Regions from separate parts of the Enterococcus camelliae genome, predicted to be linked through region 3. Evidence: a T-box and tRNA genes for the amino acid it is inferred to sense, from the RefSeq annotation. Region 3 holds a T-box; the other regions hold tRNA genes.
The links. The T-box of region 3 lies ahead of leuS (leucine--tRNA ligase). A T-box ahead of a tRNA ligase gene usually reads a tRNA of that ligase, here a tRNA-Leu.
Positions count from the first base shown of each region.

Region 1 (10,014 bases), on a different contig from region 3:
ACATCTCTCACAAACATTGACGACGCTTAAAATTGAAGAAACTATTTTAGCCGTTTTTCCTTATAAACAACTCAATGACAGTCAAGAGTTTCTCATCGTTACTCAAGCTGGATTGATTAAGCGCACAAAACTTCAGGAATTTTCACCTTGGCGAACGTATCGAACTCGGCCGTTGCCGTTTATTAATTTGAAAACGGAGGAAGATCGAGTCGTTCATGTCTCAATCGTCGACCCTGAGGAGACAGAAGGGGACCAAGATGTCTTTCTCGTTACAAACCGGGCCTACGCTTTGCGTTACTCTTTGGCGGAAGTCCCTGTTGTCGGACCCAAAGCCGCAGGTGTAAAGGCTATGAATTTGAAGGAAAATGATGCGTTTGTCGTCCAAGCAATCTTAGTGTACTCAGAAGGGGACACACCCGTTGTTATGGTTACACAAAGAGGAGCTGTGAAGCGCATGCTTGCGCAAGAAATCCCACGAACTTCTCGTGCTCAAAGAGGGATGATGGTCTTTCGAGAGTTAAAAAACAACCCGCATCGCATTGTTTATATGGGAGTTAGCGATGAGTCAGAACTAGTGGTGATGAATCAAAAGGGCGAGGTGAAGAAATTCATCGCAACACAATTTCCGATTGGGGATCGAACTTCGAATGGCTCATTTGTAATGGATGAAAAAACGGGAGGCACGATCGTTTCCGTTTATAAAAAAGTACCAACTCTGTTATAAAAAATAACGAAACAGTAATAAATTGTTATAATACAATTCATTACTGTTTTTTCTTTTGTGATTCTTTCACGTTAAAATTTTAATTATTTAATGATTAAATTCACAATTGAAATTGTTGATATATCAATGATTTGAAAAAAATATCTGAACAAAAAGAAAAAAATTGTTAAAAAATCACGATGGAAACACTTGCAAAACGTTGGGGATGTGTTATACTAATCACGTAAAAGCTGTTACACAAAAACAGTTATAAGGAGGACCAGAAAATGGCAGTCGAAACAAACGATGTAAAAACAACAAACAAAGCATGGGATGGTTTTACAGGCGGACATTGGCAAAATGAAATTAACACACGGGACTTTATCCAAAAGAACTACACAGAGTACAGAGGTGACGATAGTTTCTTAGAACCAATCGCACCAAGTACAGACAAATTATGGACGAAACTGCAAGAATTATTCGAAGTACAACATGAAAAGAACGGTGTTTATGATATGGATAATAATATCCCTTCAACCCTTACTTCTCATGGTCCTGGTTACTTAATCAAAGAAGAAGAAAAAATTGTCGGTTTACAAACAGATGTACCTTTGAAGCAAGCGTTCCAACCATTTGGTGGAATCAAAATGGCGAACAATGCCTTAACTTCAAATGGTTATGAAGTTGATGACAATATGACAAAAATCTTTACAGAATGGCGCAAAACACATAACCAAGGTGTATTTGATGCCTACACTCCTGAAATGCGTTTAGCCCGTAAAAACAAAATTATTACTGGACTACCAGATGCTTATGGCCGTGGTCGTATTATTGGTGACTATCGTCGTATTGCTCTATACGGAATTGATTTCTTGATGGAACAAAAGAAAAAAGATCATGACAATTGTGGAAATAAAGTCATGTTAGACGACGTTATTCGTCTTCGTGAAGAAATTTCTGAACAATACCGTGCCTTAGCTGATTTGAAAAAAATGGCTGCTTCTTATGGATTTGATATTTCACGTCCAGCTGAAAATGCTCAAGAAGCTGTTCAATGGTTATACTTCGGTTACCTTGGAGCAATCAAAGCTCAAAACGGAGCTGCAATGTCAATCGGTCGTATTTCAGCCTTCTTAGATATCTATATTCAACGTGACTTAGAACGTGGTGAAATTACTGAATTTGAAGCACAAGAATTAATTGATCATTTGATTATGAAATTGCGTATGGTTAAATTTGCACGTACACCAGAATACAATTCACTATTCTCTGGTTATCCAATTTGGGCAACTTTATCAATCGCTGGTATGGGTATCGATGGGCGCTCATTGGTAACAAAGAATGACTTTCGTATCTTGCATACCTTAACAAACATGGGTCCTTCTCCAGAACCAAACTTGACAGTTTTGTATTCTTCACACTTACCAGAAGGCTTCCGTACGTATGCAGCAAAAATTGCGAAAGAAAGTTCTTCTATCCAATTTGAAAATGATGATTTGTTACGTGCCAACTGGGGATCTGACGATTGTGCCATCGCTTGTTGTGTGTCTGCAACAGTTGTTGGGAAAGATATGCAATTCTTTGGTGCTCGTGCAAACTTAGTTAAAGCTGTTCTTTATGCTATTAATGGTTGCCAAGACGAAAAAACCAAAATGCAAGTTGGACCACGTTTCCGTCGTATGGAAGGTGAAACCCTTGACTTCGATGAATTCATGGAAAACTACAAACAAACATTGGATTGGTTAGCTGAACTTTATGTGAATACCTTAAACATCATTCACTACATGCATGACAAATATGCTTATGAAGCTGCGCAATTAGCTTTAATGGATACTGACTTGAAACGTACCTTTGCAACTGGTATTGCCGGAATCTCTCATGCAACTGACAGTATTATGGCTATCAAACACGGTAATGTAAAAGTTATTCGTGATGAAGATGGTATGGCAATTGACTATGTTCCACAAAATGAATTCCCTACTTATGGTAATGATAATGAAGAAGCCGATGCTATGGCTAACTGGATTCTTGATTACTTTATGACGCAAATTAAACGTCAACATACGTACCGTAATTCAACACCAACAACTTCATTATTGACAATTACATCAAATGTCGTTTATGGTAAAGCTACTGGTAATACACCTGACGGACGTCGTGCAGGCAAACCATTGGCTCCAGGTGCTAACCCAAGTTACCAAGATGGTAAATTCTTAGGTGAAAAACATGGCTTGTTGGCTTCATTAAACTCAACTGCCCGTTTAGAATATGAACATGCACGCGATGGTATCTCAAATACGCAAACCATCAATCCAAATGGTTTAGGTAAAGACGATACAACACGTATCAACAATTTACGTAACGTATTAGATGGCTACTTTGATAAAGGTGGTTACCATATTAACGTCAACGTATTTACAAATGAATTATTATTGGATGCACAAAAACATCCTGAAAAATATCCTAACTTAACAATTCGTGTATCAGGATATGCTGTGAAATTCCGTGATTTAACTCCTGAACAACAAGCAGATGTTATTTCTAGAACGTCACATGATCGTATGTAATCAATAAAGAAACAGAAAGGAAGGGTGGCAGTCTTGTTGATTGTCACCTTCTTTTTTAGAGAAGAGGGATTTTATGACTACCGAAGTAAAAGGTAGGATTCATTCAACTGAAAATTTTGGAACGGTAGATGGCCCCGGTGTTAGATTTGTCATTTTTTCTCAAGGTTGTCGTATGCGTTGCCAGTTTTGCCACAATCCAGATACTTGGAAAATTGATGATCCAAAAGCATCCTTCAGAAGTGCGGATGATGTCTTGGCAGAGGCCATGAAGTATCAATCTTATTGGGGAGAAAAAGGTGGGATTACAGTCAGTGGTGGTGAACCATTGTTGCAACTTGATTTCCTCCTAGATTTATTCAAAAAAGCAAAAGCAAAGGGAATCCATACAACCATTGACACCTGTGGCAAACCGTTTACTCGAGAAGAACCGTTTTTCAGCAAATTTGAAGAGCTGATGAATTATACCGATTTATTGCTTTTTGATATTAAACATATCGATAATGAAGAGCATAAAAAACTAACTTCTTTAGGAAATGAAAACATTCTCGAAATGGCAAACTATCTTTCAGAAATTCATAAACCTGTCTGGATTCGCCACGTCCTCGTACCGTTTCGTAGTGATTATGACGAGTATTTGATTCGTCTAGATAACTTTATCAAAACATTGGACAATGTGGATAAAGTTGAAATCCTACCGTACCACACGATGGGAAAATACAAATGGGATGAAATGGGCTTGAAGTATCCATTAGAAGGAATTCAACCGCCTACAGATGATCGGGTAGAAAATGCCAAAAAATTATTGCATGTGTCGGATTATCAAGGCTATTTGACAAGGTAAAAGGAGACAAGATAAGAAAAGCCTATTTTCTTATCTTGTTTTTTTTGCTATCATTAGAAGCGAAAAGAAAGAATGGAGCGATTGTTATGTCAAAAATTTTTGTCTTTGGGCATCAAAACCCAGACACTGATGCCATTGGAGCTGCTATCTCCTTTGCACATTTACAAAAAGAGTTAGGAAAAGATGTTGAGGCTGTTGCATTAGGCGCACCTAGCGAAGAAACGCAATTTGCATTAACTACTTTTGGGTTAGTAGCCCCACGAGTGATTACTAGTGTAAAGCCAGAAGCTGATAGCGTAATGTTGGTAGACCACAATGAATTTCAACAAAGTGCTGCGGATATTGCCGAAGTGACTATTTTATCAGTGGTTGATCATCATCGGATAGCAAATTTTGAAACTGCGAATCCTCTTTATTATCGAGCAGAACCAGTTGGTTGTACGAGTACAATTATTTTGAAATTATATAAGGAAGCCGGCATTGAAGTACCAAAGGCCATTGCTGGTATCATGTTGTCGGCAATTATATCCGATACATTGTTATTTAAGTCTCCAACTTGCACCGAAGAAGACGTTGCCGCTGCAAAGGAATTAGCGACGATCGCAGCGGTTGATTTGCAATCCTATGGTCTGGATATGTTGAAAGCAGGTACCAACCTTAGTACGAAATCAGTCGCAACCTTGTTGGATCTGGATGCCAAAAGCTTTCCAATGGGAGATAAAAACGTTCGTATTGCGCAAGTTAATACAGTGGATATTGCGGAAGTTCTTGAACGTCAAGCTGAATTTGAAGCTACGATGGCCAGTGAAAATGCGAAGAATGGTTATGATTTGTTCTTATTGGTTATCACCAACATTTTAGATAGTGATTCCGAATTGTTGGTAGTTGGTGAACCAAAAGCGAATGTTGAAGCTGCTTTTCAAGTTACGTTGACAGATAATCGGGCGTTTTTACCTGGGGTTGTTTCTCGAAAAAAACAAGTTGTGCCACCTTTGACTGAAAGTTTTTAGACCGTTGCGTAAAAGAAGGAAGTTTGCTTTTTGCGCCAATCTAGCTCAGTTGAGTGAGTAATCAGTGAAATAGGGAAAAAATTGTGTGATTGACCAAGTTTGACGGGGGTTCCTGAGAATGACTGTCATTGGTTGTCACACTTTTTCAATTAGAGGAGGAGCTTAGTTAAGAAATGAAATTAATTGTAGAAGATAATTGGCAGAAAAATCATTCACTCTTGCGAGATACGTTTTTTGAAGGCGTTGCTTCTTTTTTAACTAATCGAAAAGAAAAACCGCCTACTCTAAGAGAGATAAAAAGCCGGTTTCCTGAGGTGAAAGTTGATCGTGCCATTGAGGAATATATCCAATTGGGCTTAATTGCTCGATCAGATCGTCGCTACCAGTTGATTGTCCCTGTTTACAATGTGCTTTCCTCGAATGAGTTGATTGAAAAAAAAGTCGCATCTTTGAAAACAATCTTAGCAGAATGGTCCGTGGAAAGTCGTCGAGCATGGTTTGTTCTGCAAGGACAACGTTTAAAAAAGGAGCCTCAAGTGTACTTTGTTGAAGAAATGATGGAGCTGTTTTATTTTCGTGAATTGTGTTCGGATCAACTAATCGTTCAAGAATTAGCCGATGAACCCCATGCGAAAACCATACCAGCATATTTTTCTGCGCTGAGAGAAGGGGATGCTAGTTTGTATGAACCCTTTGCCTATTTGGGGGATGTGAACACGGAGTATTATCTTGACCAACTGGCTGTTTTGTTTGAAAAAGCAAGGAAGCAATCACGGCGCATTCGACCAACAATTTTTCTCCAAAGCTTAGTCGATTTTGGCTTTTTAACCGATACGTTTGTTCTTAGGTCTGTCGTGGAAATGACTACTCAGACTCCTATACAACAAGCACCTTTTGCGAAAGCGGATGCTTGTGTGGCGGAATTAACGAATTTTGAAAAGCGACGTATTTTTGTCGAATTGTGGCATTTTTTTGAGAAAGCGCCATTAACCATCGTACACCAAGATGAATGGGTCTTCTTAGCAAACGCCGAATCCTGAGGAAAGAAGTTCAGCAAAAAATTCATTTTCATGCTATGATAAAATGAAGAGATGATAGTTTGGGAGGATTATGCCTATGACGCATTATGCTGATATTAAGCGAAAAAAAGAAAGGTTTCCAGCTTTTTCCGATGAGGAAGGTGTGAAAAAACGTTCAAGTGAAGCCACAGCGAATCATTTTGTATCCGATGATAGTTGGATTATAACGGAACAACAAACGGAATCGCTGGTCGTTGAACCAGAAACCCAAAATGCTGATACACGCTATCGCCGGAATACAAAAAAAACAATTGAACGGGCTGGAAGTATTGGCAGAGAGCGGGAAACTTTAGAACGATTCCGCCAATCGTTACCGACTTATCGTCAACATGCGATTAAAGAAACTACCAGTACAGGAAAGACCAGTTTATTTGGTACGAAAAATAAGCAGCAAACGTCTGATCAGGCTAAGCAGATGTTTGAAACTCCTTCAAGTACCCACTATGCAGCCAACAAAGACGACTCTCTTAAGAAGCAATATACAGGAGGTCGCTCGTATTTCGTGCCCAAATTTGTGCCAGCATCTTTAATCCCAGATGAGCCGGAAAAAAAGATTGAAGCGAATACGCTCTATGCATCAATGCAGAAAAAAAGTGAGACGTATCTTTTATTTGACACAAATGACGCCTATCAAGAGAAGCGCCCTGATGAACCAGCTGTCAAGCGTTTTAAAAAAACTGAGCAGATTACGATGACTAGAAATGAATACAAGGCAGCAATTAAAACAAAAGACAAAAAAAGAAATATTTTGGATCACTCATTGAATGGATTAATTGAAGATGGACAGAGCCAAATTAAAGAAAACGGGTACTTTCAAGCGCCTGACAAGTAAAATAAAGTAGCTTATCAACGAAAAGCGGAACAAACTAAAAAGGGTGTCACCAACTAGGTGAAGTGACGAGTAGCATCCTGTTTAGCTTGTTTGGCTTTTTTTGATAGTACGGCAACGGATCGATGAATGCTTGTTAGAATAAAATTTAATTATAATAGTATTATGTAAACTTGAAACTATAAAATGAAGAGGCCTTGTAAAAAGGCCTCTTCATTTTATCACATCAACTAGCAAATGCGGACAATGGGACTCGAACCCACACGACCACTGGTCATACGCCCCTCAAGCGTACGCGTCTGCCAATTCCGCCATATCCGCAAAACTTACGACTAGGAAATCGTATCGTTTTTCTTTTCGTTTGTCAATAGGCTACTTTTTGTTATAAAAAGATTTTTTTTTAAATACAAATTGCAATTTTAGATAAGATGACTTAAAGTTGTAACAAACCATTAATTCTGAAAAGAGGATCTGCCATGAGAAACTTTGAAAAATCATCAAAATTGGAAGGCGTTAGCTATGATGTTCGTGGTCCAGTTTTAGAAGAAGCAGAAAGAATGCAAGAAGAAGGAATTAGTATTCTGAAACTGAATACAGGAAATCCAGCGACGTTCGGTTTCGAAGCACCAAATGAAATTATCCGAGACCTAATCATGAATGTCCGAGCTTCTGAGGGCTATTCGGATTCGAAGGGCATTTTTTCCGCGCGAAAAGCGATTGAGCAATATTGTCAACTGGCCAATTTCCCAAATGTGACGATTAATGATATTTATACTGGAAACGGTGTCAGTGAACTAATTACGATGAGTATGCAAGGGTTATGCAATAATGGCGATGAAGTGCTCGTGCCAATGCCTGATTACCCTTTATGGACGGCCTCTGTTTCTTTGGCGGGAGGAAAACCCGTTCATTATATTTGCGATGAAGAAAGTGAATGGTATCCCGATATTGATGATATTCGTTCCAAAATCACCCCTAAAACCAAAGCAATTGTGCTGATTAATCCAAATAATCCGACAGGGGCCGTGTATCCAAAAGATATTCTGCTTGATATTGTTGCGATTGCTCGTGAATTCGATTTGCTTATTTTTTCTGACGAAATTTATGATCGTTTGGTAATGGATGGCTTAACGCATGTTCCGATTGCTACTTTAGCCCCAGATCGTTTTGTTGTGACGTTTGGAGGGTTATCTAAATCGCATCGAGTGGCTGGATTCCGTGTAGGTTGGATGGTATTAAGTGGGAATAAAGCAAATGTAAAAGATTATATAGAAGGCTTAAATATGTTGTCTTCGATGCGGTTGTGTTCAAATGTGCTTTCACAACAAATTGTACAAACTGCTTTAGGCGGCTACCAAAGCGTGGATAAGCTACTCTTACCAGGTGGACGTATCTATGAGCAAAGAGAATACATCTACAATGCGATTAATGCTATTCCAGGTCTTTCAGCAGTCAAACCCAAAGCGGCCTTTTACATGTTTCCGAAAATTGATGTGAAACGATTTAATATTACGAATGATGAACAATTTGTTTTGGACTTCTTACATGAATACCATATTTTATTGGTTCATGGTGGAGGATTTAACTGGCAACAACCAGATCATTTTCGAATTGTCTATCTACCTAATCTAGAAGATTTAAAAACGACTGCCAATTCGATGCGGAGTTTTTTAGAAACATACCAACAAAAATAATGCCATGAAAATAGAAAAATCCAGGTTTAAACTTGTTAAGCTTTGCTTTGGCTCACTCCAACAAGTCTAAATTTGGATTTTTTTTGATAAATTATTCAGCAAGTTCATTGCACTTCTTTTTACTAATAACAATGCGACCATTATATTTGTCTATTAATTCTTGATTTGGATTGTTGACACTAATCAAATAAGAATTTTCATATTCTTTTTCTATTACTCCCTGATAGACTTCATTTTCCCACGTAAAGGTAATTCCAATCTGCTGACTCATCCCCATCACACCCCATCTTGATCTAAAAAGAAAAAAATACGCTTTCTTTTTCGATAGTATGTGCTAAAATGAATAAAATAGAAAATGCGAATTCGCATATTTAGAGAGTGAAACGATGGATATTGAGCAAAATACGTTAGGTCAGAAAATCAAAAAAATGAGAAAAGCGCGAAGAATGACACAAAAAATGTTAGCAATTGGTATTTGTTCGCAAAGTGTTTTAAGCCGGATTGAAAACGATTTGGAGATTCCCAATATTCTTGTGATGCAACAAATTTGCATACGACTAGGGATTACCATGGATCAGATGATGTTTGCTGAATTTGATGAAATCCAGCATGTTCAACTTTATTTTGAAAAAGTAAATAATGCATTGATTCATCAAAATTATCATAAAATGTATGATTTATTGCATGATTCCACTATTTCTTCAGAAATATACCTTGATACGGATATGCAACTGTATTTTTATTATTTGGGAACAGTTGAGTATTTTGTTGATCAAGATGCAACGCGGGCAATTGCTTCGTTAAAGCATAGTTTATTACTCACTTATACAGAAAATAAAAAAAATAATATTTCTTCCACCGAAATTCAAATTATGGGCTGTCTTGGTCGAATCTATGCGGATACCAATCAATTAAAAAAAGCCCGACATTATTTGAATCGAAGCATTGATTTGACCCTGAGTTTACCGAAAGAACATGCCAACTTCGAACTAACGAAAATTTTCTATCATTATAGTCGGTTTTTGTTTGTCCAAAACGATTTGTTGGGTACAATTGATTGCGCTTTGAAAGGGGTCCAGTGGGCGATTGATAAACTAAGTTACTATTATGTAGAGGAACTCCTACAAATAACAGGTGCAGCTTATGAACAGCTTCAAGAATACGAAAGGGCACAATTTATGTATGAAAAGGCACAATCCGTTCAACTCTTTTCAAAGTTTGAAAATGGTGTATACCTTTCTTGATTTTTTAGCAGAAAACGAGTACCTTTAGATTATAGAAAGCTAAAGGG
Region 1 is NZ_JBHUMO010000043.1:6,231-16,244, reverse strand. Features, by position in the region: gene parC (DNA topoisomerase IV subunit A) at 1-724, shown strand, start outside; gene pflB (formate C-acetyltransferase) at 991-3,270, shown strand; gene pflA (pyruvate formate-lyase-activating protein) at 3,344-4,111, shown strand; gene ACFSR0_RS06600 (manganese-dependent inorganic pyrophosphatase) at 4,198-5,121, shown strand; gene ACFSR0_RS06595 (DUF1803 domain-containing protein) at 5,295-6,161, shown strand; gene ACFSR0_RS06590 (hypothetical protein) at 6,238-7,032, shown strand; tRNA gene ACFSR0_RS06585 (tRNA-Leu) at 7,268-7,350, opposite strand; gene ACFSR0_RS06580 (pyridoxal phosphate-dependent aminotransferase) at 7,506-8,723, shown strand; gene ACFSR0_RS06575 (DUF2187 domain-containing protein) at 8,815-8,994, opposite strand; gene ACFSR0_RS06570 (helix-turn-helix domain-containing protein) at 9,110-9,967, shown strand.
Region 1: it encodes a tRNA-Leu, which carries the amino acid that the T-box ahead of leuS (leucine--tRNA ligase) is inferred to sense. The anticodon was not compared.

Region 2 (10,014 bases), on a different contig from region 3:
TTTAGCAAATAAGAAAAGAAGTGCTTCAGCGATTGGCGTTGTTGCATTTGTTTCTTCAATTTTCATTTGGCGACTGAATCCTTTATTGATTTCATCACGACTGTAGCCGATGAAAAGATGAATTGAAGTTGTTTTTAATTGTTTTCGACGGATACGAATAGCAACCTACTCGGCCATTTCACGTATCACTACTTCTATTTCTAATCCTGTATAGTCTCTTGGTAATATCTGACTATTGCCAATGGTCGTTGATTTTGGCAAATACCGCTTCGACAATTGGGTGCGATCGATGCCATTCGCATGATGATACAATTGCAGCCCCATAACGCCAAACGTTTGCTGAAGTAATTGTGGGGAGGTATTTGCCAGCTCTTTTATGCTGCAAATACCTAACAGTTGCAATCTTTGGGCTGTACGATGGCCAATTCCCCAAAAGTCTGTCAGCTGCGGAATGGTCCATACTTTTTTGGGAACATCTTCATAGTTCCAGAGTGCTCGCAATGAAGGAGTATTCTTTGCCTCGTTATCTAAGGCTAATTTGGCAAGTAGTGGATTGCTATTTGACATGCCAATAGTAGAAAAAATACCTGTCGCTGCTCTAATGTCACGCTGAATTTGCCCACAAACAATTGCCAATTTTGTTCGACGATCTAATGAACCTGGGACAAAATAATTCAATGACTTGGTTAAATCCATAACCGCTTCATCAATGGAATACCAGAGAATATCTTCATCAGGAGCATAGTTTTGTAAGACATGTTGAATTTTTAAGTTTTCTTGAATATAATAGTTCATCCTTGGAGGCGCAATAATTAGATTTTTCATCGCAGGATTTTCTTCAACTGTCGGTAAATCCCATTTACGACTGACGTTTTTAATCCCTAACTTTTTTTTCGCCATAGGAGAGCTTGATAAAATTAAACCAGATGTATTATCTGTAGCACTCATAACAATCAATAAATGCTGTAACGGATGGAGCCCAAGTGCAACCAATTCACAGCTGGCATAAAAACTTTTCATGTCAATAAAAGCATAGTCTCCAACGGGTTCTAGTTCGTATTTGAAGTTCATCCATTTGCCTCCAATCACTGTTTTTCTTTTATTATACAAACATATGTTCGCATTTGTAAAGAGGCATTCGAAAAAAAGAAAAAAGCATAGTCTCTTCAAAAGAGGCTATGCCGAACAATTGCAAAAAACTACACTCTATAAAAATTAAATGCGGCCAAGAAGACTCGAACTTCCACGATATTGCTATCACTAGCGCCTGAAGCTAGCGCGTCTGCCAATTCCGCCATGACCGCAAAGAATCTATTCATTAGTATAGAACGATATGACTGGAATAGCAACCAAAAGAAGTGAAAAGAAGACTATGAAATGCGCTGAAAAGTGGTATGATAAAGATAATAAATAGCGTTTACATTTTGATGGATTTGGGGGAATCCTTATGAAACTGCTCTTTGCTTCATTAGCGGCACTTGTTGTTATGATGTGTTTGATGTTCGCGGTTGTATCCATCGTTTTACATGAAAATTTTTGGGAAGGCTTGTTGGTCGGAGGGGTAGGGATCGGTATTTTACTTGTTCATTTATATAGTATGGACAAGCCTCAATTGATTTGGGAAGAAGAGCCTGAAGACAAAGATAGCTACTGATGGAGAAAAAGATGTTATTGCCCATTTGATCATAGCAGTAGCATCTTTTTCATTTCTCATCGGTCCACTTCAATACCCAAGACGGTTAAATGTCCATTTCCCACCAATTTGATTACCAATTTGGCTAAACTATTTGCATCCATTGTTGTATCTGCTGTAATCCACCAATGGAGTGTGGCAAAGAAAATAGACGTCATATACTCAATAATAAAGTCAATGGGAACCTCTAGATCATTTTCGGTAATCTTTAAACGAGCAAAAATATGGGCGTATTGAACATCTAAAATATCCTGAATTTGTTTCCTTAGGCGATGGTCATCGGAAGCATCCAAAATGGTTAGAAAAAATCGTTTATTTTCTTTAATTTGTTGATAGATGTTCGTTAAAACAAATTCGACTTGTTTCAGCTTTAAGCGATTTCCTTCAACTACTTGATCTGGATCGAGAACAGAAACAAATACTTTCATTGTTGAATGGAAAATAGAGTCGTATAAATCCTGTTTGTTTTTAAAATGAGCGTAGAATGTTGCACGGTTAATCATTGCTTCATCGGCAATTTCTTGGACAGTTAAATCATCATACCCTCGTTCTTCCACCAATCGTATAAATGCTTCGATAATCATTTTGTGGGTTCGCTTGACACGTAAATCGATTTTTTTCACAATTTTTTCCTCCTTTTCCCAACACAAACAGCAAATTGTTGTTTATCTCACAAATTCACAATCTTTGATTATTGCATTTCATAGCTAATATCACTACACTTTACGTGAATAGTATAACAAACGCGATGTCGGATATTCAACATATGTTGGAAATTTTTAAAGGTGGGTGAAAAGGATGTGCGTATATGCTGGAATAGATGTGGGCTCAACCACTGTAAAAATGGTTGTATTAGATGAAGATAAGAAGGAATTATTCTCTTGCTATGAACGACATTTTTCTGATGTGAAAAATGCAACAAAAAAAATCATTCACGATGCATTACAAGTAATCGGCGACCAAGCCATCACACTTACTATTACAGGATCAGGTGGGATTGGGCTCGCGGAAAGCTACGAACTGTCCTTTATTCAAGAGGTGATTGCTTGCACACGAACTGTAGAAGAGTTGATTCCTCAGACGGATGTGGTTATTGAATTAGGTGGGGAAGATGCAAAAATTACTTTTTTTGAAGGCTCACTTGAACAACGCATGAATGGAACATGTGCGGGTGGGACGGGCGCATTTATTGATCAAATGGCTTCATTATTAGACACGGATGCTAGCGGATTAAATGAATTAGCCAAAAAAGCAACGACTCTTTATCCTATTGCTTCACGTTGTGGTGTCTTTGCAAAAACGGATATCCAACCATTACTCAATGAAGGTGCCGCAAAAGCAGATATTGCAAAAAGTATTTTTCAAGCAGTTGTCAATCAAACCATAGCAGGTCTAGCCTCTGGTAGAAAAATTAAAGGAAATGTAGCCTTTCTAGGCGGCCCACTTTATTTTTTGTCTGAGTTACGGCAACGTTTTATTGAAACCTTAAATTTAGGGCCCGACCAGGTGATATTTCCCACACAATCACAACTGTTTGTTGCCTATGGTGCAGCATTGTATGCACAAGAAGAAAAGCAACCACTACGATTAAGTGAATTGCTCGAAAAACTACAAAGTGAACCTATGATTACAGAAAAACAGGCGAAAACGCTTGAACCATTATTTGTAGATGAAGGAGCTCGAAATGCTTTCGTTGAACGCCACCAAAAAGCAACGGTTCAGGAACGAGAATTGGATACCTATGAAGGACGTGCTTTTTTAGGGATTGATGCAGGCTCAACAACCACAAAAGTCGCTTTAATTGATGAACAAGGAGCCTTATTGTACTCCTGGTATGGCAGTAACGAAGGCCAACCGTTAGAGACGACCATTGCGATTCTAACTGAACTGTATCAGCAACTACCAACGGGCGTAGTCATCGCCAAAACAGCTGTTACAGGTTATGGTGAGCATTTGATCAAGCATGCATTGAAAGTGGATATTGGAGAAGTAGAGACGGTGGCGCATTATCAGGCTGCAAACTTCTTTTTGCCCGGTGTGGATTTTATTTTGGACATTGGTGGTCAAGATATGAAGGCCATGACTATAAAAGACGGGGCATTGTCGGCCATTCAATTAAACGAAGCCTGTTCTTCTGGTTGTGGGTCGTTTATTGAAACGTTCGCAAAATCGTTACATTATCCTTTAGAAGCATTTGTGCAAGGGGCTATCGAGTCCCAACATCCTGTCGATTTAGGTTCTCGTTGTACTGTTTTTATGAATTCAAAAGTTAAACAGGTACAAAAAGAAGGTGCCTCTGTCGGCGATATTGCTGCGGGTTTAGCCTATTCAGTCATTAAAAACGCGATTTATAAGGTTATTAAAGTCCGACGACCAGAACAATTAGGAGAAAAGATTGTTTGCCAAGGAGGTACATTCTACAATGATGCTGTTTTACGAGCCTTTGAATTGGTTACAGGACGAACAGTCATTCGCCCCAATATCGCAGGATTAATGGGCGCTTTCGGAGTCGCACTCATCGCTAAAAATGCCTATCAAGTGGGCGAGGAAACCACGCTATTATCAGTGGATGAGTTAGCTAAATTTGAAGCCAAAAAGGAACTGACTCACTGCGGATTATGTGAAAATAATTGTCTATTAACGGTGACGTTGTTCTCTGATGGTCGACAATTTATTACTGGGAATCGCTGCGAACGTGGCGCTCGAATCAAGATAAAGCGTGAGGATCGTAAAATCAATTTGTATGATTATAAATTAAAACGAATGTTTCATTACCGTTCCTTACGAAAAAAAGAAGCCGTTCGAGGAGAAATTGGTTTGCCCCGTGTCTTAAATATGTATGAAAATTATCCTCTATGGCATACATTTTTTACTGATTTAGGTTTTCGTGTGATTCTATCGCCAAATTCAACGAAAGGACTCTATGAAAAAGGCATTGAAACGATTCCTAGCGATACAGTTTGTTATCCAGCGAAAATGGTTCATGGGCATATTCAGGCATTAATTGACCAACAGCTACCAATTATTTTTTACCCAAGCATTGTTTTTGAGCAAGACGAAGGGCAAGCTGCCGATAATCACTTTAATTGCCCAATTGTCCAAAGCTATCCCGATTTAATTCGAATGAATGTGGAGGAAATCCGCTCAGGTGCTGTTGATTATCGTAACCCATTTTTAAATTTAGCAGATGAACAATCCATGGTTGCCGATTTGACTGAAACATTTGCTGATTTACAAATTTCTGCTGGAGATATTACTAAAGCACTCCATCATGGATTTGAAGAATTAGCAGCGGCGAAAAAAGAGATTCAGTCTAAAGGAGAAGAAACGTTACAACTGCTCATGCAGACCAACCAAAAGGGCATTGTGCTCTCTGGAAGGCCCTATCATTTAGATCCAGAAATCAATCATGGTATCGCTGAAGTATTAACCCAAGAAGGGTTTCATGTTTTGACAGAAGATAGCATCGCACAGCTGGCAGAAGTCAAATCGCTACGTGTGGTGAATCAGTGGATGTATCATTCTCGTTTGTACGCCGCAGCGCATGTTGTTGCCAAATGCCCACAGTTGGAAATGGTTCAATTAAATTCTTTTGGTTGTGGAATTGACGCAGTAACGACCGATCAAGTCGCGGAAATTCTTGAACATGCTGGTAAAATGTATACGGGCTTAAAAATTGATGAAGGTGCGAATTTAGGCGCTGTTCGTATTCGTGTTCGTTCCTTGAAAGCAGCGATTCGTGAACGTGAAAAAGCCGATCGTCCGGTGCATCAGCTAAGTAAGTTGCCAGAAAAAATTGTTTTCACCAAAGATATGCGAAAAACACATATATTACTTATGCCCATGCTCAGCCCGATTCATCAAAATGGTCTATTCGATTTAGCGATGCGTGCCTCAGGGTATCAAATTGTAGGCTTACCCGCAGATGATCCCAGCGTAATTGATACTGGATTGCAATATGTCAATAACGATGCTTGTTATCCCGCAATCATTTCGATTGGTCAATTGATCAAAGCTTTACAAAGCGGACAGTATGACTTAGCGAATTTCAGTGTCCTAATGAGTCAAACAGGCGGTGGCTGTCGCGCAACGAATTACATTCCTTTACTACGAAAAGCATTAAAAGAAGCTGGATTTGAACAAATTCCAGTCGTCTCGCTTTCATTCGGTAATCAAGGGGTCGAAACAAATCCAGGTTTCACCTATTCTTATAAGATGCTGAAGCGGGTGTTACTAGCTGTTTTGTATGGCGATTTATTTGAACGTTTAGTCTATCGCGTGCGACCATATGAACAAAAAGTGGGAGCCACCAATCAATTGCATCAAGCATGGTTGTTAAAAGTGGCGAATAATGTTGAAAATGGTTCCTTAACGCAATTCAATCGTACCGTGAAAAAAATCATCCATGATTTTGATACAATACCAATCCAAGACATTCAAAAGCCAAAAGTGGGGGTAGTTGGGGAAATATTGGTAAAATACTCCCCAATTGCAAACAATGATATTGTTCACTTGCTTGAATCAGAGGGAGCAGAAGTTGTTGTTCCAGACATTTTAGGGTTTATGAAATATTCTCTTTATAATCAAATTTGGAAAGAAGAACATTTGGGCATGCCGTTAAAAAGTAAGCGTACGGCACAATTGCTCCTAAAATTATTGTCTGTGGTCGAACAACCCTTACAAAAATCCTTGGACGCTTCCGAACGATTTCATACATCCGCTCCAATCGAGGACTTAGCCGATAAAGCAAGCCATATCTTATCGATTGGCAATCAAACTGGAGAAGGTTGGTTTTTAACAGCTGAAATGATTGAATTACTAGATGAACACGTGAATAACATTGTTTGTCTGCAACCATTTGGCTGTTTGCCCAATCACATTGTTGGGAAAGGCGTGCTAAAGGAGCTACGTACACGTTATCCACAAGCCAACATTGCTCCGATTGATTATGATCCAGGGGTGTCGATTGTCAATCAATTAAATCGCATTCGATTGATGATGTCGACTGCAAAGAAAAAACAAATACAAAAGTGACAGAATTCGCAAGAGGGTCTGGTCATTTCAAAAGAAAGAGCGACTGCCCGTTTTAACAGTCGCTCTTTCTTTCATAGCCACGAACTTCCATAAAATTGGCCATTGCGGTTGTTTGAAAAAAATTGGTACTATTTGCTTCAAATACCTGATATTCTTTCTCTGTTATTTCACTAAATTGAATTGGGCTCAAGTAGACTCCTCCTTTGGTATGATCCTTTTTTATCTTATCTGGAAAGAACCATCTTTTGGCCACAAGAGTCAAACAGCTACTTATAAGTAATAAAAAACAAGGAGCAGATAAATCATTCTTTTTTATCATTGCCTTCTTTCGCTAAAAAAGCTACACTAGGAAAAAATGAGGGGAGAATCGTTATGTTAAAAACTGTATTTGCTAATCATGAATTTGAAAACCCATTTCTGAATGCCTCAGGTGTGCACTGCATGACAACCGAAGAATTGGACGAACTTGATCATTCTTCATCTGGTGCCTTGATCACAAAAAGCTGTACACCATTGCCACGTCTGGGAAATCCTGAACCACGTTATATTAACTTACCAACGGGCAGCATCAATTCGATGGGCTTACCAAATAAAGGATTCGATTATTATCTCGAGTATGTGACCAATACGCCCTATACCAAACCTTGTTTCTTCTCTATTTCGGGTATGAATACCGATGAAAATTTGGACATGTTGCGTCGATTAGCAGCAAGCTCATTCAATGGCATAACTGAGTTGAACTTATCTTGCCCTAATGTAACTGGAAAAACTCAATTAGCCTATGATTTTGAGCAGACAGAGCGCTTGTTGAATCAAGTATTTGACAGCTATCAAAAGCCTTTAGGAGTTAAATTACCACCATATTTTGATTTTGCTCATTTTGATGAAATGGCCAAAATTTTAAACCAATTTCCTTTAACTTATGTGAATGCTATTAATTCAGTAGGCAATGGCTTAGTGATTGATCTCGATTCCGAAAAAGTCGTTATCAAACCAAAAGATGGCTTTGGTGGGCTCGGTGGCCCAATGATTAAGGCAACTGCTTTAGCAAACGTCCGCGCCTTTGCCACACGGTTAAAAGATGATATTCAAATTATTGGAACTGGTGGCATTGCAACCGGTCAAGATGCGTTTGAACATTTACTTTGTGGTGCAACATTATTGCAAGTGGGCACGCAGCTTCATAAAGAAGGGCCTGCGATATTTGATCGTTTAACTCGTGAACTAGAAGCAATTATGAAACAAAAGGGTTATGCAACCATTGACGAATTCAGAGGAAAAGTAAAGAGCTTTTCTTAAAAAAAGGGGGATAAGATGATCTTAAGACAAGCAACTGAAACAGATTTGCCAGCAATCATGGCCATCTTAACGAGTGGCATTCAATCACTCAAAAAACAAGGTTCCCCGCAATGGCAAAGGGGCTACGGACCAACCGAAGAGCGGATGCGAAAAGATATAGAACAGCAATGGACCTACGTGTTGGAAACGGATCAGCAGGTAGTGGCAGTCGCTTCGCTTATCCCAGGTATCGATCCAGTGTATGAAGCCATTGACGGAAACTGGCACTCCCCTAGCGCTGACTATGTGTCGATTCATCGCTTTGCGGTCAATGCCTCAGAAGCCAACCAAGGATTAGGAAAAATTTTTCTTCGTCGTTTGATTGAACACTTACTAGAATCTGGGAAGAAGGATATTCGTATTGACACGCACCAAATGAATATTGGGATGCAAAAAGTTGCGAAGTCAGTCGGGTTTCAATATTGTGGCACCGTGACATTTCCCATTCCAAATGGTGAACGCCTCGCTTATCAATATCGTTAAAAAAGACCATTTCCTCTTGTCAATCTTGAACACACTTGATAAGATAAACGAGTGAAAAGGATGGTGGCCAGTGAAGAAACGACAAAAGAAAAAGCAAGCATATAAAAACTATATTCAAGCAATATTTGAAGGTTATGAAAAAATGTTAGAAAATCCTGACATAAAGGAGCTAGTCTTCACTTATCTAAAGGAAGAAACCCGCTTAACAAGAGATTCACAGCAACAAATTCATTTTTTAACTCGCGATTTAATTGACTAAAAGCGATTATGGGAATAATCAAGGAAAAGGGATTGTTATCAATCCCTTTTTTTCATGTTTGATGATAAAATAAAAAGGTAAATGATAAAGGAGGTTTAGGCATGACGGAAGAAACCAGCAAACAAAATCCACCGAAACCAGCGATGCCAGATGCTAATTTTGAAACGATTAAAGATGTTGCATCGCAAAACATCGGTTCAATGCTTAAGGATTTGCAAGAATTTGAAGAAGCGATTCGGACAGAAAATATTCCTGCGATTTACCGAATTTACAAAGGTCGTCTTCATCATGAATTAAAAAGTACGGCCAATCAAAACCATGAAATTGACGAGTTGCTGATGAAGAAATTGCATGATAGCTTTTTGATTACCTTCCCATTCATGAAATTAGCGGAAAAAGTCAGTCCCACATTACAGTACTATCAATTAGGAACATACTATCATGAACGACCAACGTTTGGTTTGGATGCAAGTATCCCAGAAGTTTTTGTCCTTCCCGAGATAGAAGAAGAATGGGAAAAACTACAAATCAATGAGGAGAAGCCACTTGTTGCTATTGAAAAACAAATGGATGCATTGACGGCGCGTTCGATTACAGCAGAAGAAGAATTAACAGAAGTGACAGAGCAATTGAAGCAGCTAAACCGAACCGTTGAAGAAAAAAAAGAAACCTCAAAAGGCTTCTTTGCGCGTTCAAAAACAGATGACGAATTAGTAGAATTGAATCAAAAAATTTCAAAATTAACCCAGCACCAAGAAGAATTGCAACGTTTTGTGAACGATAAACAACAACTCGAAAATCAACGCAACCAATTAATGAAAAACTACCAGTCCATGCGTCTAAAGCAAGCCATTATCACAAAAGAATTACGGTTAATTAATCGCCATTTTTCCTCATTTTCTTTGATGGGAGACCAAATTCAAACCTTTATGCATGATTATTTAGCTGAGAAGGAGGGGCAAGCGCATGAGTGAGACAGACAAAAATCAAAACGAACAAACCACTGTTGAAGTAGTCAAAAAAGAAATTTTGACGGTAGCGGATTATCCTGAAGATTTAGAAAATCCTGAGAAACCAACCACTAAAACAGCGACTACTGGGGAAAACCCGCCATCAATGTCGCAAACTGATAGTGTAGATTCCTATTATTTGTTTAAAGAGCAGGAACACGAAGAAATTTTACAGTATATTCAATCAGCGGAAGAAG
Region 2 is NZ_JBHUMO010000011.1:50,811-60,824, reverse strand. Features, by position in the region: partial or broken gene ACFSR0_RS02090 (Y-family DNA polymerase) at 1-1,071, opposite strand, end outside; tRNA gene ACFSR0_RS02085 (tRNA-Leu) at 1,221-1,304, opposite strand; gene ACFSR0_RS02080 (hypothetical protein) at 1,448-1,654, shown strand; gene ACFSR0_RS02075 (TetR/AcrR family transcriptional regulator) at 1,711-2,319, opposite strand; gene ACFSR0_RS02070 (acyl-CoA dehydratase activase-related protein) at 2,492-6,727, shown strand; gene ACFSR0_RS02065 (hypothetical protein) at 6,780-6,917, opposite strand; gene ACFSR0_RS02060 (dihydroorotate oxidase) at 7,100-8,026, shown strand; gene ACFSR0_RS02055 (GNAT family N-acetyltransferase) at 8,042-8,548, shown strand; gene ACFSR0_RS02050 (hypothetical protein) at 8,619-8,807, shown strand; gene ACFSR0_RS02045 (hypothetical protein) at 8,909-9,781, shown strand; gene ACFSR0_RS02040 (hypothetical protein) at 9,774-10,014, shown strand, end outside.
Region 2: it encodes a tRNA-Leu, which carries the amino acid that the T-box ahead of leuS (leucine--tRNA ligase) is inferred to sense. The anticodon was not compared.

Region 3 (10,014 bases):
GAATGATTTCTAACTGATCACAAATAAGAGAAATATAGGTATCTTTTGATAATAATTGCAGACGGCCTTCATGGTAATCTCGAATCATCCGCGTATTTCTCATTAGATGGAGCAAATGCAACTTGATGCCTTGTATGTCTGAGTCCTGAATCGTGCGTTGAACATTCATCATCATCATGTCATAGGTTTCTCCGGGAAGGCCATTAATAAGATGGGTACAAACACGAATGTTATGCTTGCGCAGTTTTTCTACTCCTTCAAGATAGATTTGATAGGAATGCGCCCGATTGATCAGTTGGCTTGTTTGGTCAAAGGTTGTCTGTAAGCCTAATTCCACCCAGAGATATAGTCGTTTGTTTAACTCAGCCAGATACTCGACGACCTCGTCTGGTAAACAATCTGGTCTAGTACCAATCGAAAGACCGACAACGCCAGGCAGATTAATGACTTGTTCAAAGCGTTCTCGAATAATCGCGATTGGTGCATGGGTATTGGTAAAATTTTGAAAATAGACAATATATTGAGCGACACCAGGCCACTTTTTGTGCATTTGATCGACTTCTTTATAAAATTGTTGTGGTAGAGGGTCGTGGGGGGCAACAATCATATCACCTGAACCAGAAACACTACAAAAAGTACAGCCACCATGTGCGACAGTGCCATCTCGATTGGGGCAGTCAAATCCACCATCAATAGGCACCTTAAATAATTTCCCACCGAATTTATCGCGAAGTGCACCATTCCATGTATGATATCGTTTGCCAGCACTATCATGATAAAAAGAATTACTCATGCTCATTCATCTTCTTTCAACTTTGTTTTTGAGTAAATCGCCAAATAAATCGTTTTTTTTTGAAGAGAGGATACGTGAAACCCAGCCATGCAAGGCCTTCTGAATAGCCTGCAAGAATATCACTTGGGTAATGAACACCTAAGTAGATGCGGCTAATTCCAATGCTAAGAATCAGAAAAATACAAATGGCACGCAATCCCCATTTTATCCAAGGTGAATCAATAAAAAATGGAATGAAAAGGCACAAGGTACCATAAAAAATCATACTACCATTTGCGTGACCACTAGGAAAACTAAAACTATTTTCCGTAACCAAATGCAAAAGGGTCGGGCGTGGGCGCATAAAAAAGAGTTTAATCAGCGGATTAAAAATAGCAGCCATTCCAATGACACCTAAACTAAGCCATAATGCTTCAGCATATTTTTTCCAGAAAAGAAAAAGGCAAAGAAAAGTAACAAAGAGAATAGTCATGGTAGAAGGATTGCCAAACTTGGTTACCCAAAGAAAAAAAGAATGCCAATGGGGATAGTCAAAGCGGACAAGATTGGTTATTTTTTGGTCAAATGAATGCAACCAATGCGGATAGAATTTGACAGTATAGCCAAGAAACATGAAAAGCAACAGAAAGCAGCTACCAATAAATTGACTATATAACTTGGTGGTTTGTTGTGAAGTTTGCATGAAACAATTCCTTTCAAATCAAAATAAACGTGTGACTATTATACCATAGCTTTGAAACGGCAAGTTAACATTAGTGAGTACTCGCAAGGTAGGCTTCGTTTTATTACATGAAAGGACGTTAGATTACAAAGAAATTACATTTGGGAAAATTGATTGTTTAAGCTTTTATTAAGGAATAGTTAAAGTTATACTAAAGATAGTTTCGAGAAATTGGAGGGGAAATGATGAAAGAGGCGGAATCTCGTAAGACCATACATAATAAACAAACAAAATCAGCTCGTCGCTACCAACTTATGAAACAACAGGCAGCGTTAATGGGAACTGCAATGACAGCTTGTTCGGTCATCGCACCACTATTACCGGTCAAAGCTGTTTTGGCGACAGAATCAACGAGTGGATATACTGCATCCACGTACAGCCAAACAAGTTTTATTCATACCTTAGCAGCATTTGCAACACCAATTGCCAATGCGAATGATCTATATGCATCTGTCATGATTGCTCAAGCAATTGTGGAAAGTGGTTGGGGACAAAGTGCACTATCGCAAGCTCCTAATTATAATTTATTCGGGATTAAAGGCAGCTACAATGGTCAAACAGTTTATATGAATACGCAAGAGTATTTAAATGGGGAATACGTGACAAAAAACGAACCATTTCGTCAATACCCTTCTTACGCAGAATCCTTTCAAGATAATGCCTATGTCATCAAGAATGTTTCATTCGGTGGAAATTACTATTATGCAGGTGCATGGAAAAGCAACACCAATTCTTATGCAGATGCGACAGCATGGTTGACTGGTCGATACGCGACTGCCCCCAATTATGCTACAGTGTTAAACCGGGTTATTACTCAGTACAATTTGACGCAATATGATACGCCAAGTTCCGGCGTATCGGATACAGCAACAGAGGATACAGTCACGACAACAACAACATATACGGTAGTCAGTGGCGATTATTTGAGTAAAATAGCGAGTAAATATGGTGTAACAGTAGCACAATTAAAAACTTGGAATAATTTGAGTTCCGATTTGATTTTAGTGGGTCAGAAGTTAAAAGTGAATGCCACTAGCACAAGCAGCGCTAATACCACATCGAATACCAACACAAATACCAATACCAATACAACCGCGACGACATACACGGTAGTCAGTGGCGATTATTTGAGTAAAATAGCGAGTAAATATGGTGTAACAGTAGCACAATTAAAAACTTGGAATAATTTGAGTTCCGATTTGATTTTAGTGGGTCAGAAGTTAAAAGTGAATGCCACTAGCACGAGCAGCACTAATACCACATCGAATACCAACACAAATACCAATACCAATACAAATACCAATACCAATACAAATACCAATACAACCGCGACGACATACACGGTAGTCAGTGGCGATTATTTGAGTAAAATAGCGAATAAATATGGTGTAACGGTGGCGCAATTGAAAGCTTGGAATGGATTAAGCTCCGACTTGATTTTAGTGGGTCAGAAGTTAAAAGTGAATGCCACTAGCACAAGCAATACGAATACCACATCGAATACCAACACCAACACAAATACCAATACAAATACCAATACAACCGCGACGACATACACAGTAGTCAGTGGCGATTATTTGAGTAAAATAGCGAATAAATATGGTGTAACGGTGGCGCAATTGAAAGCTTGGAATGGATTGAGCTCTGATTTGATTTTAATCGGTCAGAAGTTGAAGGTTCAAGCCGCCAACTCAATTGGCAACAATACAACGACATCAACGAACAACACCACAACCAATAACAGTACAGCCAACAGTAACACCACAAGCAACACGAGTAGTGTCGCTAGCTATACGGTGGTTGGTGGGGATTATCTTGGAAAAATAGCGAATAAATATGGCGTAACAGTGGCACAATTAAAAGCCTGGAATAATTTGAGTTCCGATTTGATTTTAGTGGGTCAAAAGTTGAAGGTCCAAGCTACCAACTCAACAATAACTACTACAACGCCGATCGTAACAACAACGAAACCATCAAGTAATAGTACAGCTACGAAGACCTATCAAGTGGCTCGTGGGGATAGCCTTTGGAAAATAGCACAAGCCAATGGATTATCAGTCAATGCTTTAAAAGCGATGAATCAATTGTCTTCAGATATTATTTTGATTGGTCAGACGCTGAAATTAGGGTAAGTCGTTGAACTTTTTCAGAAAATTTGATAGACTAACATCATACAAAAAATACCTATCACGTTGATAAGGAATAGTAGGAGCGTTTGAATCTTAAGAGAGCATATGGCTGGTGGAAATATGTGGACAAACCTTTGAACTCACCTTAGAGTGTTATTTTCTGAGACAGTTGTTTAAGAAAATACGGTCGTTCCGTTATCACGTTGAGCCTTTTCACAAGGAAAAAATAGGTGGTACCGCGTAAATGGAAGCAAACGCCCTATAAGAAGCAGAGTCATGCTTCTTATAGGGCGTTTTTAGTTTGAAGCACAAGAAGGAGTGGCGAAAGTGAGTTATAATCACGAAGAAATTGAAAAGAAATGGCAAAAATATTGGGCAAAACACAATACGTTTAATACCCATGACGAACCAGAAAAACCTAAATTTTACGCACTAGATATGTTTCCTTATCCCTCTGGTCAAGGATTGCACGTGGGTCATCCAGAAGGCTACACAGCGACTGATATCTTAGCGCGAATGAAAAGAAGCCAAGGATATAATGTCTTACATCCAATGGGGTGGGATGCGTTTGGTTTACCTGCGGAGCAATATGCATTGGATACAGGAAATGACCCTGCAGAGTTCACCAAAAAAAATATTGAAACATTTCGTCGTCAAATCAATTCATTAGGATTTAGCTACGATTGGAATCGTGAAATTAATACCACTGATCCAGACTATTATAAATGGACCCAATGGATTTTTACCAAATTATATGAGAAGGGTCTAGCTTATGAAGCAGAAGTAGCAGTAAACTGGGTTCCTGAGTTGGGCACAGTAATTGCGAATGAAGAAGTGATTGATGGAAAAAGTGAACGCGGCGGCTATGATGTTGTACGCAAGCCAATGCGTCAATGGATGTTAAAAATTACAGCCTATGCCGATCGATTATTGGAAGATTTGGAAGAGGTAGATTGGCCAGAAAGTATCAAAGAAATGCAACGCAATTGGATTGGCCGATCCGTAGGGGCAAATGTGACTTTTTCAGTAGACGGTACTGATAAAGACTTTACAGTATTTACGACACGTCCAGATACATTATTTGGTGCGACGTATGCTGTACTTGCGCCTGAATTAGACTTGGTGAAAGAAATTACGACACCAGAGCAAAAAGCAGCGGTGGATGCGTACATTGAAGAAGCAGCAAAAAAATCAGACTTAAATCGGACGGATTTGGCAAAAGAAAAGACCGGGGTTTTCACAGGTGCCTATGCCATCAATCCGGTCAATCAAACAAAAATTCCAATCTGGATTGCAGATTATGTACTAGCTTCCTATGGTACCGGAGCGATTATGGCCGTACCTGCCCATGATGAGCGAGATTACGAGTTTGCGCAAACATTTGGATTGGCAATTGTTCCAGTTTTAGAGGGTGGAGATGTGAATCAAGCGGCTTTTACAGGTGATGGCGTTCACATTAATTCTGAATTTTTAAATGGATTAGATAAGCAAACGGCGATTGATACCATCGTTCAATGGTTAGAAGAACGCCATATTGGGAAAAAAGAAGTCAGCTATCGCCTAAGAGATTGGTTGTTTTCTCGTCAACGTTATTGGGGAGAACCAATTCCAATTATTCATTGGGAAGACGGTACAACGACGGCTATTCCGGGAGAAGAGTTACCTCTACGTTTGCCAGTGACGGAAGATATCCGTCCAAGTGGAACCGGAGAATCTCCACTGGCCAATATCCATGAATGGGTAAATGTTGTTGATCCTGAGACAGGGAAAAAAGGTCGTCGTGAGACCAATACAATGCCACAATGGGCTGGAAGTTCTTGGTACTTCTTGCGTTATATTGATCCACACAATAAAAAAGCCTTGGCAGATTATGACAAATTGCAACGCTGGATGCCAGTTGATATTTATATCGGTGGGGCAGAGCATGCGGTTCTTCATTTATTATATGCACGTTTCTGGCATAAATTCCTGTATGATTTAGGTGTTGTTCCAACCAAAGAACCATTCCAAAAATTATTTAATCAAGGAATGATTTTGGGTGGCAACAATGAAAAAATGTCCAAATCAAGAGGCAATGTTGTCAATCCAGACGATGTCGTGACCCAATACGGAGCGGATACTTTGCGTTTGTATGAGATGTTTATGGGACCATTAGATGCTTCAATTGGTTGGAGCGAGAATGGATTAGAAGGAAGTCGGAAATTCTTAGAACGGGTTTGGCGTTTAATTGTAGATGAAGACGGAAAATTACGTGATCGCATCACCACCATTAATGATGGTTCTTTAACGAAAGTATACAATCAAACAGTAAAAAAGGTAACGGAGGATTACAATCAATTACACTTTAATACAGCGATTTCTCAAATGATGGTCTTTATTAATGAGGCATATAAAGCAGAGTCATTATTCTATGATTATGTTGAAGGCTTTGTGCAACTATTGGCACCAATTGCCCCACATATCAGCGAAGAACTATGGGCTATTTTAGGTAATGAAGGTGGTATTTCCTACGTTCCTTGGCCAACTTATGATGAAGCTGCTCTAGTCGAAAATGAAGTTGAGATGGTCGTACAAGTCAATGGTAAAGTTCGTTCAAAAATAATAGTAGCGATGAACGAAGCCAAAGAAATTGTTGAAAGTCTCGCTCAAAATGATTCAGTAGTACAAGACTATCTTGCTGGTAAAACCATCCGTAAAGTGATTGTGGTGCCAAATAAATTGGTCAACATTGTAGCCAATTAAACTAATTAAACGGTAGGAAAAGGACAGATAGCGCCTAAGAGGCATGGACATGTTGTATCGGTATCTCGTTGTCATGACGAGTGAAGTAACGAGGGTTTTGCTTAATATGATTCGCGAGATACCCATCAGCAAACTGGTCTATTAAGTGTGGAACTTATCATTGATAGGGATAAAAATTTCAAAATGTTTTCTTAGAAAAAATGGAATACCAGACGATTCTTTCTTTCAAAAAAGACCTCCAGACTTCTTGATCATTCAAGAACAGTCGGAGGTCTTTTTGGTGGGAGCTGTTATGGTGCAGAGGGTTGTTCTATCCTTTATCGACTGGACACCGCAACAACAGCTCACTTGTTTGAGCGTGTTGACTGATAAGTGGTCGACGTGCGATTATTTGGCTACCAAATGTTTGATAGAAGTGAAGCGCATCGTTTTGCTCGAATACTTCAATATACATAAACGACGATGAGTGCTCTTTTATTTTATTTCGGACAGTGTCAAATAACTGTCGACCAATTCATTGCTTTTGAAAAGCTTGCAATAGGTATAATGTAGCAAGATAAGGACAGTTCTTTTTGGGCGTTTGACGCATTGCCAGTGATGAAAAACCAACAATGGCTGCGTCCTTTTCGGCCACAAATACTGCTCTTCGTTGTTTGATATCGTTTGAAACCAATGCTTCTGGCGTTCTTGAACCTGCAGTGAGTCAAGAAATGTTTGCGAAAAAATATCAGCATAGGTTTCTTGCCAACTTTGAATATGAATCTTGGCGATGGAAGCAGCATCAGCGGGTGTAGCATGGCGAATGTGTAGTCGATTCAAGAGAAAGGTCCCTCTCTTTAGGTTAGTATTCATAACTACATTGAAATAACCTGTGCGCAGAAAACAGATTTGAAAAGACAAAGAAAAGTGACGATTAGCAAGGTTGTGCTAACTGCCACTTTTCTTTCTTTTTCATATAAGATTAACGACCATCTTCTGCATCATAAGTAACGTCAACATTGCCGTGAATGGCTTTCGAATAAGGGCAAATGCCATCAGTTTCTTTCATATAGTTAAGTGTATCTTCCTTTGAAACACCGTCGATTTTGCCAATTAAATGAACAGCTAAATGCAACGTAGTAAAATCTGGTAAATCGCCTAACAAAGTGACCTCTGCACGAACTGTTCGATGTTTGTCACCTAGGCCATCTCGTTCTAGTGGAAAGACCATTGCGCCATTAAAGCAAGCTGAAATACCCGCTGCAAATAATTCTTCAGGATTGGTATAACCTTCTTTTTTGGTGCCTGTTGTTTTGACTTCTAAGTGTCCATTTAAGGACTTGCTTACACCTTCGCGGCCGCCTTCATTAATGACGGTTGACACTGCCATTTTTTTGCTCATCAAAAATCGTCCTCCTTATTTGTTTTTACAACTTCACTATAGTACATCTAGTAGTAAAAACAAAAGAAAGTGCTTGCAACAACAAGACAATTGTCAAAATTGTTTCACAAGCACAAAGCAATTAAGGTCATTTCATTAATTGTTGGATCACTTCATAGTCGCCTAAATAAGGTTCACTTACACCATTGACTTTCATTTCTTTCTCCGTCCCTTTCCCACAAATGGCCACAATATCATTGGTCGAAGCATGGCTGAGAGCTAGCGCAATCGCCTTTTCACGATTGGTTTCAACAGTGACAGGCAATGCGTCGTTTTGGATATGCAAAATGATTTCTTGTGCGATGGTAGCTGGATCTTCAAAGTTAGGGTCATCACTCGTTAGAATCGCTTCATCCGCAATTTCTGAGAGTGCTTTGGCAATATCTGCTCTCCGACTCAATGCTTTGCCCCCAGTACTACCTGTCAAAATAATCACTTTTCCATTTGGTCGCAATTGATGTCCAAGGTCACCAACCGCTTTGATACTTAGATAATTATGCGCAAAGTCAATCAAAATCAATGGGTAATTAGGTTTGTCAATGACATGCATGCGCCCAGGGATGACGGTTTTTGCCAATGACTGGTGATTGATTTTTTCTGAAAAGCCAAGTAAATGACTAATGAGCAAGGCTGCCGTGGCATTATCATGATTAAAGGTACCCAAAATAGCTAATTGATAGCCACTTTCCAAGTCCGCAAAGGCTAAGGTGTGTGCAATCAAATCGAAGGAACGGGCATCTTCTGCATCTTGAATTTCGATATCTGCTTCCAGAGAACGACCAAATGTCACGTAAGGAACTTGATAAAGGGTACAAGTCTCTGCTAACAAGTCAAAGTAATCACTGTCCACATTCAAAATCATCTGTTTGCTGTGCTGAATAAGTTGTCGCTTGCAATAGAGATAATCATCAAAGGTGGGATGTTCAATGGGACTAATGTGATCGGGACTAATATTGAGAAAAATACCAAATTCGAAAGTTAGACCAAAAACACGTTTGGTTTTGTAAGCTTGTGAGGATACTTCCATTACTAGATGAGTCAATCCATTATCAACGGCTGTTGCCATCTGCTTATACAAATCAAGTGCTTCCGGTGTTGTGAGATGAGACCGAGTGTAATTGATACCATCCAAGGTTGTCTCTTCAGAAGAAAACAGGGCAGTTTTATGATTGGTCGCCTGTTCAAGAATATCCTTTAAGAAATAGGCACAACTAGTTTTGCCTTTGGTACCAGTAATCCCAATTTTGGTCAGCTTATTTTCTGGATGGTCATAAAAAAATTGTGCAATTGTGGCCATTGCTTCACGAATATCGGTTACAATGAGACCCACGGCTTGAATCTGTTCATAGGGTTGCTCTGCAATATATACTTGTACGCCATTGGCAATGGCTTGTTCCAAAAAGTCAACTTTGAATTGTTGTCCTTTACAAAAGAAGAGAGTTGTTGCACCTGCTTCTCGGGAATCGTAAGAGAGGGATTGAAACATATGCTCCACAATGGGGTGATCAGGTAGTGTCATATGCCATTGATTTTGGACAACGATTTCTTTAAGCATCTGTTCGCGAATGAGTACGGCATAAATGTCTTTTAATTTTTTTTGGTACATAAATAAACTCCTCTGACAAATAATCATTGAACGTATTATACCACAGACACCACAATTTTTTTATCGGGATTGGTTCTCTTTATGAGTCAAGTGAAAGATTTAAGTAAATGGTTTGTTTAGATACAGAAGTGGTGTTTTTTTTGGACCTTATTTGACATGGCGCGGGACAAATTTGCCGCAATCGTTCTGTCCGAAAGATAATATTTAAATTCGGGGTTTAGGTTGATAAGATAACTAATAAAAACGATATAAATACTTATTAGAATCGAAACAGCTAAGGTTACGGTAAAATCAACAAAGTGGAGATTTTTTCTGAAAACTTTTCTTTCGTTAAATTTCTTTCAAATTTTTTGTGAATACTTAAGATATTATCAAAATAGTTCACTCTCCCTCTCTGTCTTAGAAAAATTCATTGCTACTGGTATCGTTTCGCATTAAAATAGAAGGTATGTAGAGACAGAAGATGGAGAAGAAAAGATGAAGCAAATGGAGCACAATCAACAGCTAAGTAATGAAGAAAAGATGGCGCGTGGCTCAGCCTGGTTGACCATTGGGAATATTGGCTCACGCTTATTGGGTGCAATCTATATTTTGCCGTGGTAT
Region 3 is NZ_JBHUMO010000061.1:6,264-16,277, forward strand. Features, by position in the region: gene ACFSR0_RS10545 (TIGR01212 family radical SAM protein) at 1-793, opposite strand, end outside; gene ACFSR0_RS10550 (phosphatase PAP2 family protein) at 810-1,475, opposite strand; gene ACFSR0_RS10555 (LysM peptidoglycan-binding domain-containing protein) at 1,697-3,646, shown strand; T-box leader at 3,698-3,908, shown strand; gene leuS (leucine--tRNA ligase) at 3,971-6,385, shown strand; gene ACFSR0_RS10565 (hypothetical protein) at 6,860-7,204, opposite strand; gene ACFSR0_RS10570 (Ohr family peroxiredoxin) at 7,347-7,766, opposite strand; gene murE (UDP-N-acetylmuramyl-tripeptide synthetase) at 7,894-9,411, opposite strand; gene ACFSR0_RS10580 (putative polysaccharide biosynthesis protein) at 9,889-10,014, shown strand, end outside.